Regions from separate parts of the Paenibacillus sp. CH40 genome, predicted to be linked through region 3. Evidence: predicted binding sites of a transcription regulator. Region 3 holds the regulator's gene; each other region holds the start of a gene.
What was found. Region 3 encodes Rex, which represses fermentation and respiration genes when NADH is low (regulators of the CRP and FNR family bind a similar motif). Its sites were predicted from a motif close to TTGTGAAATATTTCACAA; they were not measured.

Region 1 (4,293 bases), on a different contig from region 3:
TGCCGCTGCCTTCCTGCGCTGCAAAACCCGGCCCCCGTTCGAACAAACGTGCAAGCAGACGCTCCCGTAAGGAAGCGCCTGAAGCTTCGGCAAAACGGCCGGCTGTCCGGCGTTGCAGCCAGATCGCCGTATGCCTCGTTGCAAAAGCAGCGAAAAACAACGCCAGTGAAGGCCAAACCATCACCAGCGGATTTTTATCAAATAAAATCGTAATAGCCTTTGCCAAGTAGACTGCTTGTGCAATCACTGCGGCCCCCTGGAGCAGGGAAAGGGCAGCCAGTAGCAGCATCACTGGCCGAATGCCCTTTAATTCAAACCATGCCTTATCCATTAGTATTCCAAATGATCCTTCTCACTGAGACGCTTATGGAAAACAAAATAGCTCCATGCCTGATAAGCCAACACAAAGGGTAAAAGCGTTGCTGCAACAATCGTCATGGCTTTCAGTGTGTAATGACTGGAGCTTGCATTATAAATCGTTAAATCAAAAGCACTGTTAATCGAGCTCACCATAAATCTTGGGAACAAACCGACGAATAACGAAACGAAGGTCAGTAAAATCACTGCACCTGTCATCCCGAAGGCCCATCCTTCACGGCGCTGCTTCAGGAAGTACCATGTCAGCACATAGGCGACAATTCCCACCGCAACCGCAGCATACATAAAGGGACCGCGACGTGCAAATAAATCCGTTGCAAAATAAGTCCATACCACCATGCCCGCGAGTAAAATGCCCAATACCGGAAGAAACTTGGACGCGATCACACGAGCGCGATCCCGTACTTCTCCAATCGTCCGCAGGGAAATAAACGTCAGTCCGTGCATTAGACACATTCCGACCACTGTCAGTCCAATCCATACGGTGTATCCATTGAATACATCGGAAAATCCAGCTTTCAAATCCATGTTTTGTTGAATAGGTACACCTTTCACCAAAGCCGCAAAAGCCATACCGAACAGCATCGGCGGTAGAAAGCTGCCAATCAGAATGCAGGCATCCCACGTTCCAGTCCACCATTTCCCTTCAGCCTTGCCGCGGAACTCAAAAGAAACTCCACGCAAGATCAAACCTAGCAAAATAAAGACAAATACCAGATAATATCCGCTGAACATGGTTGCATAAAAATGCGGGAATGCGGCAAACATCGCACCTGCTGCTGTAATCAGCCACACTTCGTTGGCATCCCAGAATGGACCAATCGTATTGATCATCAAACGTTTTTGTTGGTCATTACGCGGCACCAATCCTGTGGCCATTCCTACGCCAAAATCAAAGCCTTCCAGAAAAAAGAAGCCAGTAAACAGCACAGCAATCAATAGGAACCATAAATCATTTAGCGACAATGGTGTCACCCCCTTGAGCAAAAGGATCATGAATTACCGTTTGTTGATGCGGCTCAATATCTGGACCTTTGCGAGCCGTACGGTAAAACAGAAACGCCAGCACACCTGTTAAAATTAAATACAATGTGGTAAATGAGATGAACGAGAACAACACTTCTCCAGCCACAACAGTAGGCGAAACAGAATCTTTCGTTTGAAGTAAACCAAATACAGTCCACGGTTGGCGACCTATTTCAGTCATGATCCAACCTGAAGTATTCCCAATGAATGGAAGGGATATCCCCCATATCATAAGACGGAAGAACCAGCGATGTGAACCTTCCAACTTTTTACGGAACGTCAGGTAAGCTCCGTATAAAGCGAGTGCAATCATGCCACATCCCGCCGCAATCATAATGCGGAAGCTCCAGAACGTGGTTCTTACTGGCGGGATATAATCTCCCGGACCATAGGTTTTCTCATATTCTGCCTGAAGCTCATTCATACCAGGCACAGAGCCGGTAAATTTACTATAGGATAGAAAACTCAAAGCAAAAGGAACTTTAATCTCAAAGGTATTTTCCTTTTTTCCAGGATCAATCCATGCGATAACTGTCCAAGGAGCGGGGTCACCGCTGTTCTCCCATAAGCCCTCACTGGCAGCCATCTTCATCGGTTGTGTTTTCACTAAATATTGAGCCTGACCATGACCAAACAAAGGAATAGCTATGGCGCTGATTAAGGCAACAATAATGCTCAATTTGAAAGAAGGTTTAAAAAAGTCCATATTCTTTTTTTGCATCAGCTTCCATGCACTGATACCCGCGATCAGAAATGCTCCTGTCGCAAAAGCAGCAAACAGCGTATGCGGAAATTCCCATAGCAGTTGTTCGTTCGTTAGCAGAGCGGCAAAATCTTTCATTTCTGCACGTCCATTTTGAATCTCATATCCTACGGGACGCTGCATGAATGAATTAGCAGCTAGAATCCACAATGCCGATAACATCGTACCGATAGATACCAACCACATACAGATTAAATGGACCGTTTTGGACAATCTTTCCCAACCGAATACCCATAATCCGATAAACGTCGATTCTAGAAAAAATGCAAGCAATGCTTCAATCGCCAGCGGCGTACCGAATACATCACCGACAAAACGGGAAAAGTCCGACCAGTTCATCCCGAACTGGAATTCTTGCAAAATCCCGGTGACTACGCCCAGTGCAAAGTTAATCAGCAGAAACGTTCCCCAGAATTGAGCCATTTTTTTGTACAAGTCATTTTTCTTGATAACATACATAGTCTCCATAATTGCCACCAATAACGACAATCCAATAGAGATCGGCACATAAACAAAGTGAAGAATCGTTGTGGTTGCAAACTGCAACCGTGCCAAATCCAATACGTCCATGATGTTGCTCCCTCCCCCTGCACTTCTCTTAACAATGATTTATAGTATTATAATCTGAAGTTTTCTACATTTGTGATAGTATTCACATTCTTACATATGCAGCGGTCACTTTTTAGAAAATGACTCACTCCGTACCTTCACCATGGCTGTCATGATCCGGCTTCAGATTATCCCCATTATATAGAATAAATTTAAATGAAATAGAATCGAAAATGTGAACATCGTGTCGAAGCTGTGTCATAATGGTGTCGATTTGATGAAAACGCCCTAAACTCCATAATAAATGTGACATTTTCGATTGATCTATCCATTTTTTCACCATAAAAAAGAGCCTCTCTTCGTTCGAAGGTTATACCTCCGACATCTGCAAGAGAGACTTCATAGCGTAAACCTAGGAATCTATCAACAGCCATCTGTTCCTCCGTTCTTTTGAACCCGATTACGGTAGGAGGAAGGTGACATTCCAGCATACTTTTTAAACTTACTATGAAAATAATCTGCATTCGCATATCCCACGCGTTCCGCCACCTGGTGTACCTTAATTCCTTGTGCAAGCAATTCCCTTGCTCGCTCAATCCTCACCTTATCCAGGTAGGCATTAAAGGCCTCGCCAGTATGACTTTTGAACAGTTTGCCCAAATAGCCACTATTGTAATTGAACATATCTGCCAGTAACTCCAGTCGCAAATTTTCATCATAATGACTATGTATAAAGTCAATCATTTGTTTCATGATGATGCCCTTGCCACCAGATTCAGTCTGGCCAATCCATTGCAACACATGCTCCAGCGAGTGATCCACCAGCTCGCCCAATGTGGAATAAGCATATACATCGGTTATAAAGCTGGAGTGCTCCTCCAGCACGGTTCGGCTGTGATCCTGTCCGGCTGCATACTTGTTCAACGCCAGTGTGAATGTTTGGGCGAACGCCGCCTTGATTGCAGATTCTGTGCGATAAATCCGTGGAAATTGGTCTTCCATTTCCTTAATGACACGGGTTGCAGCTTCACTATTAGCCATATCTAGCGCATAGTACAGCTTTTCCGCATAACGTAGGGGATCATTTGTAGCACGATCAGACGCTCCACTCATTTCAGACTCAACTGTCTCCAATTCGTATAGGTCTCCGGAAAGCATGACTCTTTCTGCCCGGAACAAAAACGTACGTTCTAACAATCGTAGTGCCTGCTCAAAAGATCTGGGAATGTCGTTAAGAATGGATACAGGATCACCGGCAGCCACATAAATTTCCGTTGCCCACGGCTTTAGCTCCTGTCGCCAAGTAGCCAGTAACTGAACAGCATCTTTCTCCGTTTTTAACGTGGCGGGAAGCAAAAGACCCATATATATTCCAGCCTCAAACACGATACCTCTGCCCTGCTCATGGCACAATTCTGTTAGCCGCTGCTTTGCTGCCGACTGCCGAGCTTGCCGATCCCAGTCAGGAATACGTAAATCCAGCAGAATAACCTGATAGCTACTCCAGTCCAACGCTGGTAACGCGGGCTGTTGTCCATGTTTTCCGTTACCGCTTTGATGTTCAGCTTGCTCGGATG
Region 2 (4,293 bases), 160 kb from region 3:
TCATAGCAAAACAGCCTTTTCCTAGGAAAAAGGCTGTTTTTTTATTTTGTGTATAGGACTACTTATCCATATCACAGAAATGATGTGCATAGGTAGCACGGTTTAATAGCCTTTGACGCGCCCTGCAACTGAGAATAATGCTGCTGTTGCACGGCGGGGCACACGGGTTTGAATATCCAGCGCGGCCGAACGGAATGTACCCAGACAGGAATGGCAAAGTCTTCCTGCATAAATAGGGGAACGGCAGGACTCACAAGGATAATCAAGCTGACTGTATGTGGAGGGAAACTTGCCTGCTCTTACCCAGTCTATGAGTAATTCTATAGGTGTGCCGGTTACATCACTGAGCTGGCGGGTATGAGTAGAAGGATGCTTCCATAGATAGTTAGAACAGCGGTCTAAGAATATATTTTCTTCCTGAATACAAGTACTACACAGGTTTCTAAGGTTCTGACGAAAAACGGAACCACATTTTGGGCAATTAGAAGTATGTATCTCCATAGAAACCAGTCCTTTGTATCGAAGTGTAGTGAAATTTTAAAATTTATTAGTTACATATTACTATGACCTTATACCTATATCAATCTTTATTTATGGAATCACTGATCTAAGTGTATGTTGGAGTCTGTGTTGACATAACTCTGTTACTTATGTACTATTACTTACATAAAGTTACTTAATGAATAAAATAAATTATTGATGACAAGGGGATATTTATATGATGCCATCTTTATTTTTGGCCCACGGCTCACCGATGCTTGCTATTGAACAGACGGACTATACTTCATTTTTAGAGCAACTGGGAAAAAGCATTCGTCCTAAAGCGGTTGTTATCTTTACTGCTCATTGGGAAGCGCAAACGTTGACGATCAGTTCGATGGATGACGTGTACGATACCATTTATGATTTTGGTGGTTTCCCACCGGAACTGTACGCGGTGAAATATCCAGCACATGGCTCTGTCGAACTGGCAAATAAGCTGAGAAAATTATATGAACAAAAGGGTATTGACGTACAAAGTGATCGGGTGAGGGGACTGGATCATGGATCCTGGACATTGTTGCATCGTATGTATCCTGAGGCAGACATTCCGGTAGTTCAGATCTCTGTAAATCCATATCTCTCGCCCAAAGCACAATATGTCATTGGTGAAGTGCTACGTGGACTGGGAGAACAGGATATTCTGGTCATTGGCAGTGGCGTGACTGTTCATAATCTGCGTATCGTCAAATGGGGGGAAACGAAAACAGAACCTTGGGCTATAGATTTTGATAATTGGATTATTGAAAAAGTGCAAAGTAGAGATATAGAGGCTTTGGATCACTATGAAAGTGAAGCACCGTATGCTCGTCAGGCCGTACCAAGAGCAGAGCACTTTGTACCGTTGTTTATTGCGATGGGGAGTGGAAATCCTGCAAACAAAGCCAAGGTCATCCATAGAAGCTATGAGATGGGGAATTTAAGTTATCTATGCTTACAGTTTTAAAAAGTGTGTTGCCAGAAGAAGGACTATTGTTAAAATGCTTCGCTACTGCTCCTGTATAAGTAGGGAAGTGGAAATAAATTAGGGAGTGTTATAAGCTATAATGGCTTATAACACTCCCTTTTACATAAATAACGATTTATTATATCCGGCAAATCTCACGAGGGCACAATTCACAATGACATACGCCTTGCAGCATTTCCAAATCCTTGACAACAATCATGCCGTTATCGTATTCTACTGCATTTTTCTTACGTAGATCACTAAGCATCCGGTTTACGCTTTCCCGAGTCGCACCGATCATATTAGATAAGTCAGTATGAGTAATTTTCTTATGAATCAGGATATGTTCGCCATGAGGCTCACCATAGGTATTGCATAAACGGATGAGTGTTGAACATAAAGCACCTGGCTTGCCGTACATCATCAAATCGCGGAACTTAGTCTGAGTAATGCGGTGATGCGAACCCATCCATTTCATAAAGTCAATCGCAAAATCACAATGCTGGCAAATAAGCAGCTCCAGATCTGTATGATCGATTACGCCAATATCACTGTCTTCCAGAACCTCAGCAGAAAAGGAATGCTTAGTACCGAAAAATGGATCGGCTTGACCAACAAGATCGCCGCTTTGATACATATATAGAATAAGTTCCTTACCTTCATCCGTTGTTTTGGTTACTTTCACGCGTCCGCGCTTAATATAAAACAGCTTATCCGCTGTATCTCCTTCCCAGAACAGATGCGAGCTTTCAGGCATAACTCGATCTTTCATCATCACTTGCAACCGGTTGAAGCTGGCCTCCGAGAAGCAACAGGTGTTGCCGCGGGCTTCCATTACATTTGTAGGGTTTCTCATCGTCCATTTCCCCTTTGTATCCTATGTTTTTTATCTGCAACTTGATCAATTCAAATTCATTATATACCTGCGCAATGCGTTTTTGGGGCAAGAAGAGGGGGTAAAAGTGGCAGAATTCCAAACTTTGTGATTTAATTCACTTCATAAAATAAAATTTTAAATAGATTGTGAAAAAAATCACAATATATCTTGAAAAGCTGTGTTACGATCAGTGCGTGAACAAGAGATAGTACACGAGATAACAGGAGGATGAGGGAAATGGCTGTTAAAAACGAGGTTATCCAAAAAGAGCAAAGCGCAGAGCAGTATATTCAAACGCTGATTGACCGGGGGAACCGGGCACAGCAAGCTTTCATGAGTATGAATCAGGAACAGATTGACGAAATCGTACAAGCTATGGCACTCGCAGGGATGGATAAACACATGTACCTGGCGAAGATGGCTGTTGAAGAAACAGGACGCGGTGTGTACGAGGACAAAATCACCAAAAACATGTTTGCAACAGAATATGTCTATCATAGTATCAAAAATGAAAAAACCGTCGGTGTCATTGAGGACAATGATTTTGACAGTTTTCAAAAGATAGCAGAGCCAGTCGGAATTATCATGGGGATCACTCCAGTGACAAACCCGACTTCGACTACGATGTTCAAAGCGTTGATTGCCATTAAAACACGTAACCCAATCATTTTCGGTTTCCATCCATCTGCTCAATCGTGTAGTGCGGAAGCAGCCCGCGTCTTGCTCGAAGCAGCTGTTAAACATGGTGCTCCAGCTGATTGTATTCAATGGATTGAAGCACCTTCGATGGATAAGACCAATGTACTGATGAACCACCCTGATGTGGCGCTGATTTTGGCAACTGGTGGATCAGGCATGGTTAAGGCGGCATATAGCTGCGGTAAACCTGCTCTGGGTGTAGGCCCAGGTAACGTGCCTTGCTTTATTGAAAAAACAGCAGACATCAAGCAGGCTGTGAACGATCTCATCCTCTCTAAATCTTTCGACAACGGTATGATTTGTGCTTCCGAGCAAGCGGTTATTATCGAAGAGCCAATCTTCGAACAAGTGAAAAAATTGATGATCGCTAACGGCTGCTATTTTGTAAATAAAGAAGAAGCAGCTAAGCTCACTCAAGGAGCTATGAATGTCGAGAAATGTGCAGTGAACCCAGCTATCGTCGGGCAGTCTGCTGTGAAAATTGCTGAAATGAGTGGTATCACAGTACCAGCAGGAACTAAAATTTTGGTCGCTGAGATTGAAGGGGTAGGAACAAAATTCCCATTGTCTGCGGAAAAATTGAGTCCTGTATTGGCTTGCTATAAAGTAAAAAATGCAGAACAAGGTATTCAACGCGCTGCTGAAGTCGTGGAATTCGGGGGCATGGGCCACTCGTCCGCTATTCATTCGAACGATGAGGACGTTATCGCTCGCTTCGCAAACCGTCTGCAAACAGGACGTATCATTGTAAATGCACCTTCCACACATGGTGCGATTGGCGACATTTACAACACCAACCTTCCTTCGTTGACACTCGGTTGCGGTTCGTACGGTCGTAACTCGACTTCGTCAAACGTATCGGCAGTCAATTTGATTAATGTGAAAAGGGTGGCGAAACGGACGGTGAATATGCAATGGTTCAAAGTACCTTCCAAAATCTATTTTGAGAAAAATTCGACACAGTATCTTGCTAAAATGCCTGATATCACACGTGTAGCCATTATCACGGACCCTATGATGGTACAACTGGGATATGTAGATCGTGTTATTCATTATCTGCATCAACGCCAAACACCAGTAGCTATCGAAGTGTTCTCTGAAGTAGAGCCAGATCCATCGACAGTTACGGTAGAACGTGGTACTGAAATGATGAGACGTTTCCAACCGGATTGCATCATCGCACTGGGCGGCGGTTCGCCAATGGATGCGGCTAAAGGCATGTGGATGTTCT
Region 3 (4,293 bases):
ATTATCATCGTGCACGCCATGAAGCAGGGATAGCGGATGTTGTTATTACGAATCACTCTAAGTTGTTTACAGACGTCAAAGCTAGTCACCAGTTGTTGCCAAGCTATGAACATCTGGTGATTGATGAAGCCCATCACCTGGAGGAAGTAGCTGGTAAGCACCTAGGTATGCATATGAAATATTTCACACTCGTGCATACACTGACGCGACTGTTCAAAGACAGCAAGAATGGACAACTGCCTTCACTTCGTCAACAGTTGGCGAAATCGGGGCACGAGAAGTCGACAGATTGGGCCTCAACCATCGATCAGATGTATCCGCTCGTGTTAGAGGTTAAGGAAACTTGGGACCTGCTAAGCGACAAGCTGTTTGGCATGTTGCCAGAGCGAAGCGATGCGACACCGGGTGAAACAGGACAGTTTTCTTCCCGTCTCAAACCTTCAGCCAAGCCTGCAAAGTGGGATCAGGCGGGGGCTTTGGAAAATCAGCTATATGTAACGATGAGTGAAATTTTGCGCAAGGGCGACAAGCTGATGCTGGACGTCAAGGAAGAGCATGACGATTATGCGGCGGATAGCCTTATTACAGATATCACGGGTCTGCTCAAGGATCTGGCGGGGATTCGAGAAAATTTGCGCTTTTTTATGCGACTCGATGATGAAACAACCGTATACTGGCTCGAAGCGAGTGGGCAATTCCGCAGTAAATCATTACAATTTTATGCGGTGCCTGTCGATGTGAGCCGCCAGTTGAAAGAAATGTTTTTTGACAAAAAAAGAAGCATTATTCTGACGTCTGCTACCTTATCGGTAGATAAGTCGTTTCAGTACATGATCGATCAGCTCGGCTTGCAGGAAGCCGCAGATCAAGAGCGGCTGATGACTTCGCAGCTCCCGTCACCGTTTAATTACAGGGATCAGGTGTTGCTGGTCATTCCACGGGATTTCCCAAGCGTGAAGGGCAGTGTAGGAGATGCACACTTTGTAGATATGCTCGTTAGCTCTCTAGGAGCGACTGCTCAGGCGACGCGGGGGAGAATGCTCGTTCTGTTTACTTCCTACCGGATGCTCCGGCAAGTGTATGAGCCGCTCAAAGAGGCCTTAGCATCCAGCGAAATTACTGTGCTGGGACAAGGTGTGGACAGTGGGAGTCGCAGCAAGCTAACCCGCCGTTTTCAGGAAGCCAAAGCTTCTGTATTGCTGGGAACCAGCAGCTTCTGGGAAGGCGTCGATATTCCGGGGAAGGCTCTGACTTGTCTAGCCATTGTTCGCTTGCCATTTCAACCGCCGAATCACCCGTTGCTGGAGGCAAAAAGCGAGCTGCTCCAGCAGCAGAAGAAGAATCCATTTATGAAGCTGTCTGTACCACAAGCGGTCATTCGCTTCAAACAGGGATTTGGTCGGTTGGTTCGTACAGCGAGCGACCACGGGGTCGTTATCGTTTACGATACGCGTGTGATCGAATCCTATTACGGAAAGCACTTTTTGTACTCGTTACCGGGACCAAAAATGGAGCATATGCCATCGGAGCAAATGGTGCCCCGCATCGCCGAATGGCTCCAATCCGCCCCGGAGACCGAGGCATAACGGACGGACACTAAGTATGTTCGTTACAATTAGGGGGAGCAAGTATGAAATCAGATAAAATTTCAGAGGCTGTCGTACGGAGGTTACCCGTATATTTACGTTATCTGAATGCACTTCACAAACGGGAGGTGGCTACGGTCTCTTCTCAAGAGTTGGGACAGAGGCTAGATTTGAACCCGGCCCAAATCCGTAAAGATCTCGCCTATTTTGGAGATTTTGGTCGGAAGGGTATCGGTTATGATGTTTCTTATCTAATTGAGAAAATACGCCATATCCTGAAAATCGATCAGCAAATTAATGTAGTATTGGTCGGAGCGGGTAATCTGGGGCAAGCCCTTTCGAATTATAACGCTTATTTAAAAGACAATATGAAGATTGTAGCGGTATTTGATGCGTTTCCGGATAAGGTAGGGACCAAGATCAATACATTGGTCGTGCAACCGATGGATGAACTGGAAACGACTGTGAAAGAAAAAAACATTCGAATCGGGATTATTACCGTACCTGATTTTGAAGCACAGCACGTGGCTGACAGGCTTATTGAGAGTGGAATTGGAGCGATCCTGAACTTTGCACCGACTACTCTCAAAGCACCGGCTAACATTCGGATTCATGCCACAGACTTTACAACTGATTTGCTTAGCCTCGCTTATTATTTGGAGGACGGAAAGGAAGAAACACAATATGACAGTGAATAAATGGATGATTAAAAACGGCTCTTTTGCCGTAAATGGACCAGAAGCTGGGGTAATCCATGGTTTTATGATTGTGGAAGATAGCCGCATTACTTACATTGGCGAGACTTTGCCTTCGGGTGAGGAAGAGACGGAAGCGATCGATGGTAAGGGGCTTTTGTTTTTACCTGGTCTGATTAATACTCATGGTCATGCGGCGATGTCTCTGCTGCGTGGGCATGGAGATGACTTGGCACTTCAAGTATGGCTTCAGGAAAAAATGTGGCCTATGGAAGCCAAGTTTACATCTACGGACGTGTACTGGGGTACGTCATTGTCTGTGCTGGAAATGCTGAAAGGTGGTACAACGACCTTCCTGGACATGTACGATCATATGGATGAGGTGGCTCGTGTAGCTGAAGAGTCAGGTATTCGTGCAAGTCTGATGCGTGGAGCAATTGGACTATGTTCGGAGGAAGAACAGCGAATCAAGCTGGCTGAGGCCGTGACTTTTGCGCGTAACTGGCATGGTAAAGCAGACGGGCGTATTACAACGATGATGTCACCGCATGCGCCATACACCTGTCCACCTGCGTTTATTGAAAAATTCGTACAAGCTGCGCATGATCTGGATTTGCCGCTGCATACGCACATGTCTGAGACGATCGCCGAAGTGGAGCAAAACGTACGAGACTACGGTTTGCGTCCAGTTGCACACTTGGATAAGCTTGGCTTTTTCTCCCGTCCTTCGCTTGTTGCCCATGGCGTTCATTTAAACGATGAAGAAATAGCTTTACTGGCTGAACGTGGTGTAGCGGTTTCGCACAACCCAGGTAGCAACTTGAAGCTGGCAAGTGGTGTGGCAAGAGTGCCTGAATTGCTGCGTGCAGGGGTTACCGTTTCTCTCGGAACGGATGGTCCTGCCAGTAATAATAACCTGGATATGTTCGAGGAAATGCGTCTGGCAGCACTTATTCACAAGGGTGTATCTGGTGACCCTACGGCAGTTCCTGCAAGTGAAGCGCTGCGTCTGGCAACAGAATACGGTGCAAAGTCAATTGGTTTAAAAGAAGTAGGAGCGTTGGCAGCAGGCAACAAGGCTGACTTTATCGCGCTGGATCTGAATCAGGCACATTTCTTGCCGCGTACAGATCTTATTTCACATGCGGTATACTCAGCAAGCGCCAAAGACGTGGTTCACGTATGGGTAGACGGTCGTCAGGTTGTGAAAAACGGCGAATGCCTGACTATGGACGAGGAACGCATCAAACATGAGGCACAAGCCGCCTTTGAGGGGCTGCTGTCGCGCTAATTCAGGTGTCACATCCCCTTAGAGAGGAAGCACGGGTTTGAAAAATAAGAAAAAGTGGATAGCGGTCGCCATTTTGGCCGTAATACTGATCCTGGTCAGCATTTTCTGGTATTATTCCTATGTTACTCAAGACCAGGTGGCTGAGAAAAATGCCGCTATCATTAAGGCCAAGCAATCAGGTGGTCTGGTTAGCACGACTCAAACATGGAAGTCTGTGTGGGATCAGGTATATTGGGTGGTTCAAGGGAAAAATGCACAGAATGAAAATATAATGGTGTGGGTTCCTTTTCAAAAAGTGGAAGGACAACCTAACGTACCTGCCGCAGATAATAGCGGTGTTCACACCGAACTGCTGAAGAATGGAGTCGATGAGCAAAAAATGACGGCAATAATTCAGCAGCAGCTTCCAGGTGCAAAAATTGTAAGGCTTCAGCCGAGTGTGTTCAATGGCGAATATGTGTGGCAGTTGTTTTACGATGATGGAAGTCATCATTACTACACCTTTTATCGTTTCTCAGATGGGGTAGCGACGGGTGTAAAATATACTTTGCCCAATAACTGAGCTGGTTGAGGATTAGCAGATGTGGAATGAATGACTAGTAAATAATTGAAAACTCAAGAAAAAGGCGTAAATGCGATGGAAATCGTATTTACGTCTTTTAGTCTTGCTATGCCGTAAAATGGGCTAAAAGCCAGTGAAGCATCTTTACCTATCCATCTT

Region 1: a site for Rex is predicted at 2,808-2,825, ahead of NLX73_RS19470 (cytochrome ubiquinol oxidase subunit I). Genes of this name have one in related genera too.
Region 2: a site for Rex is predicted at 2,508-2,525, ahead of adhE (bifunctional acetaldehyde-CoA/alcohol dehydrogenase). Genes of this name have one in related genera too.

Annotation. Positions count from the first base shown of each region.
Region 1 covers NZ_JANAVQ010000007.1:132,135-136,427, reverse strand. Annotated here, with positions in the region: gene cydD (thiol reductant ABC exporter subunit CydD) at 1-331, opposite strand, end outside; gene cydB (cytochrome d ubiquinol oxidase subunit II) at 331-1,344, opposite strand; gene NLX73_RS19470 (cytochrome ubiquinol oxidase subunit I) at 1,331-2,737, opposite strand; gene NLX73_RS19465 (response regulator transcription factor) at 3,140-4,293, opposite strand, start outside.
Region 2 covers NZ_JANAVQ010000001.1:815,614-819,906, forward strand. Annotated here, with positions in the region: gene NLX73_RS03415 (DODA-type extradiol aromatic ring-opening family dioxygenase) at 719-1,486, shown strand; gene NLX73_RS03420 (Crp/Fnr family transcriptional regulator) at 1,626-2,342, opposite strand; gene adhE (bifunctional acetaldehyde-CoA/alcohol dehydrogenase) at 2,601-4,293, shown strand, end outside.
Region 3 covers NZ_JANAVQ010000001.1:975,111-979,403, forward strand. Annotated here, with positions in the region: gene dinG (ATP-dependent DNA helicase DinG) at 1-1,586, shown strand, start outside; gene NLX73_RS04245 (redox-sensing transcriptional repressor Rex) at 1,631-2,284, shown strand; gene NLX73_RS04250 (amidohydrolase) at 2,271-3,572, shown strand; gene NLX73_RS04255 (cell wall elongation regulator TseB-like domain-containing protein) at 3,610-4,134, shown strand.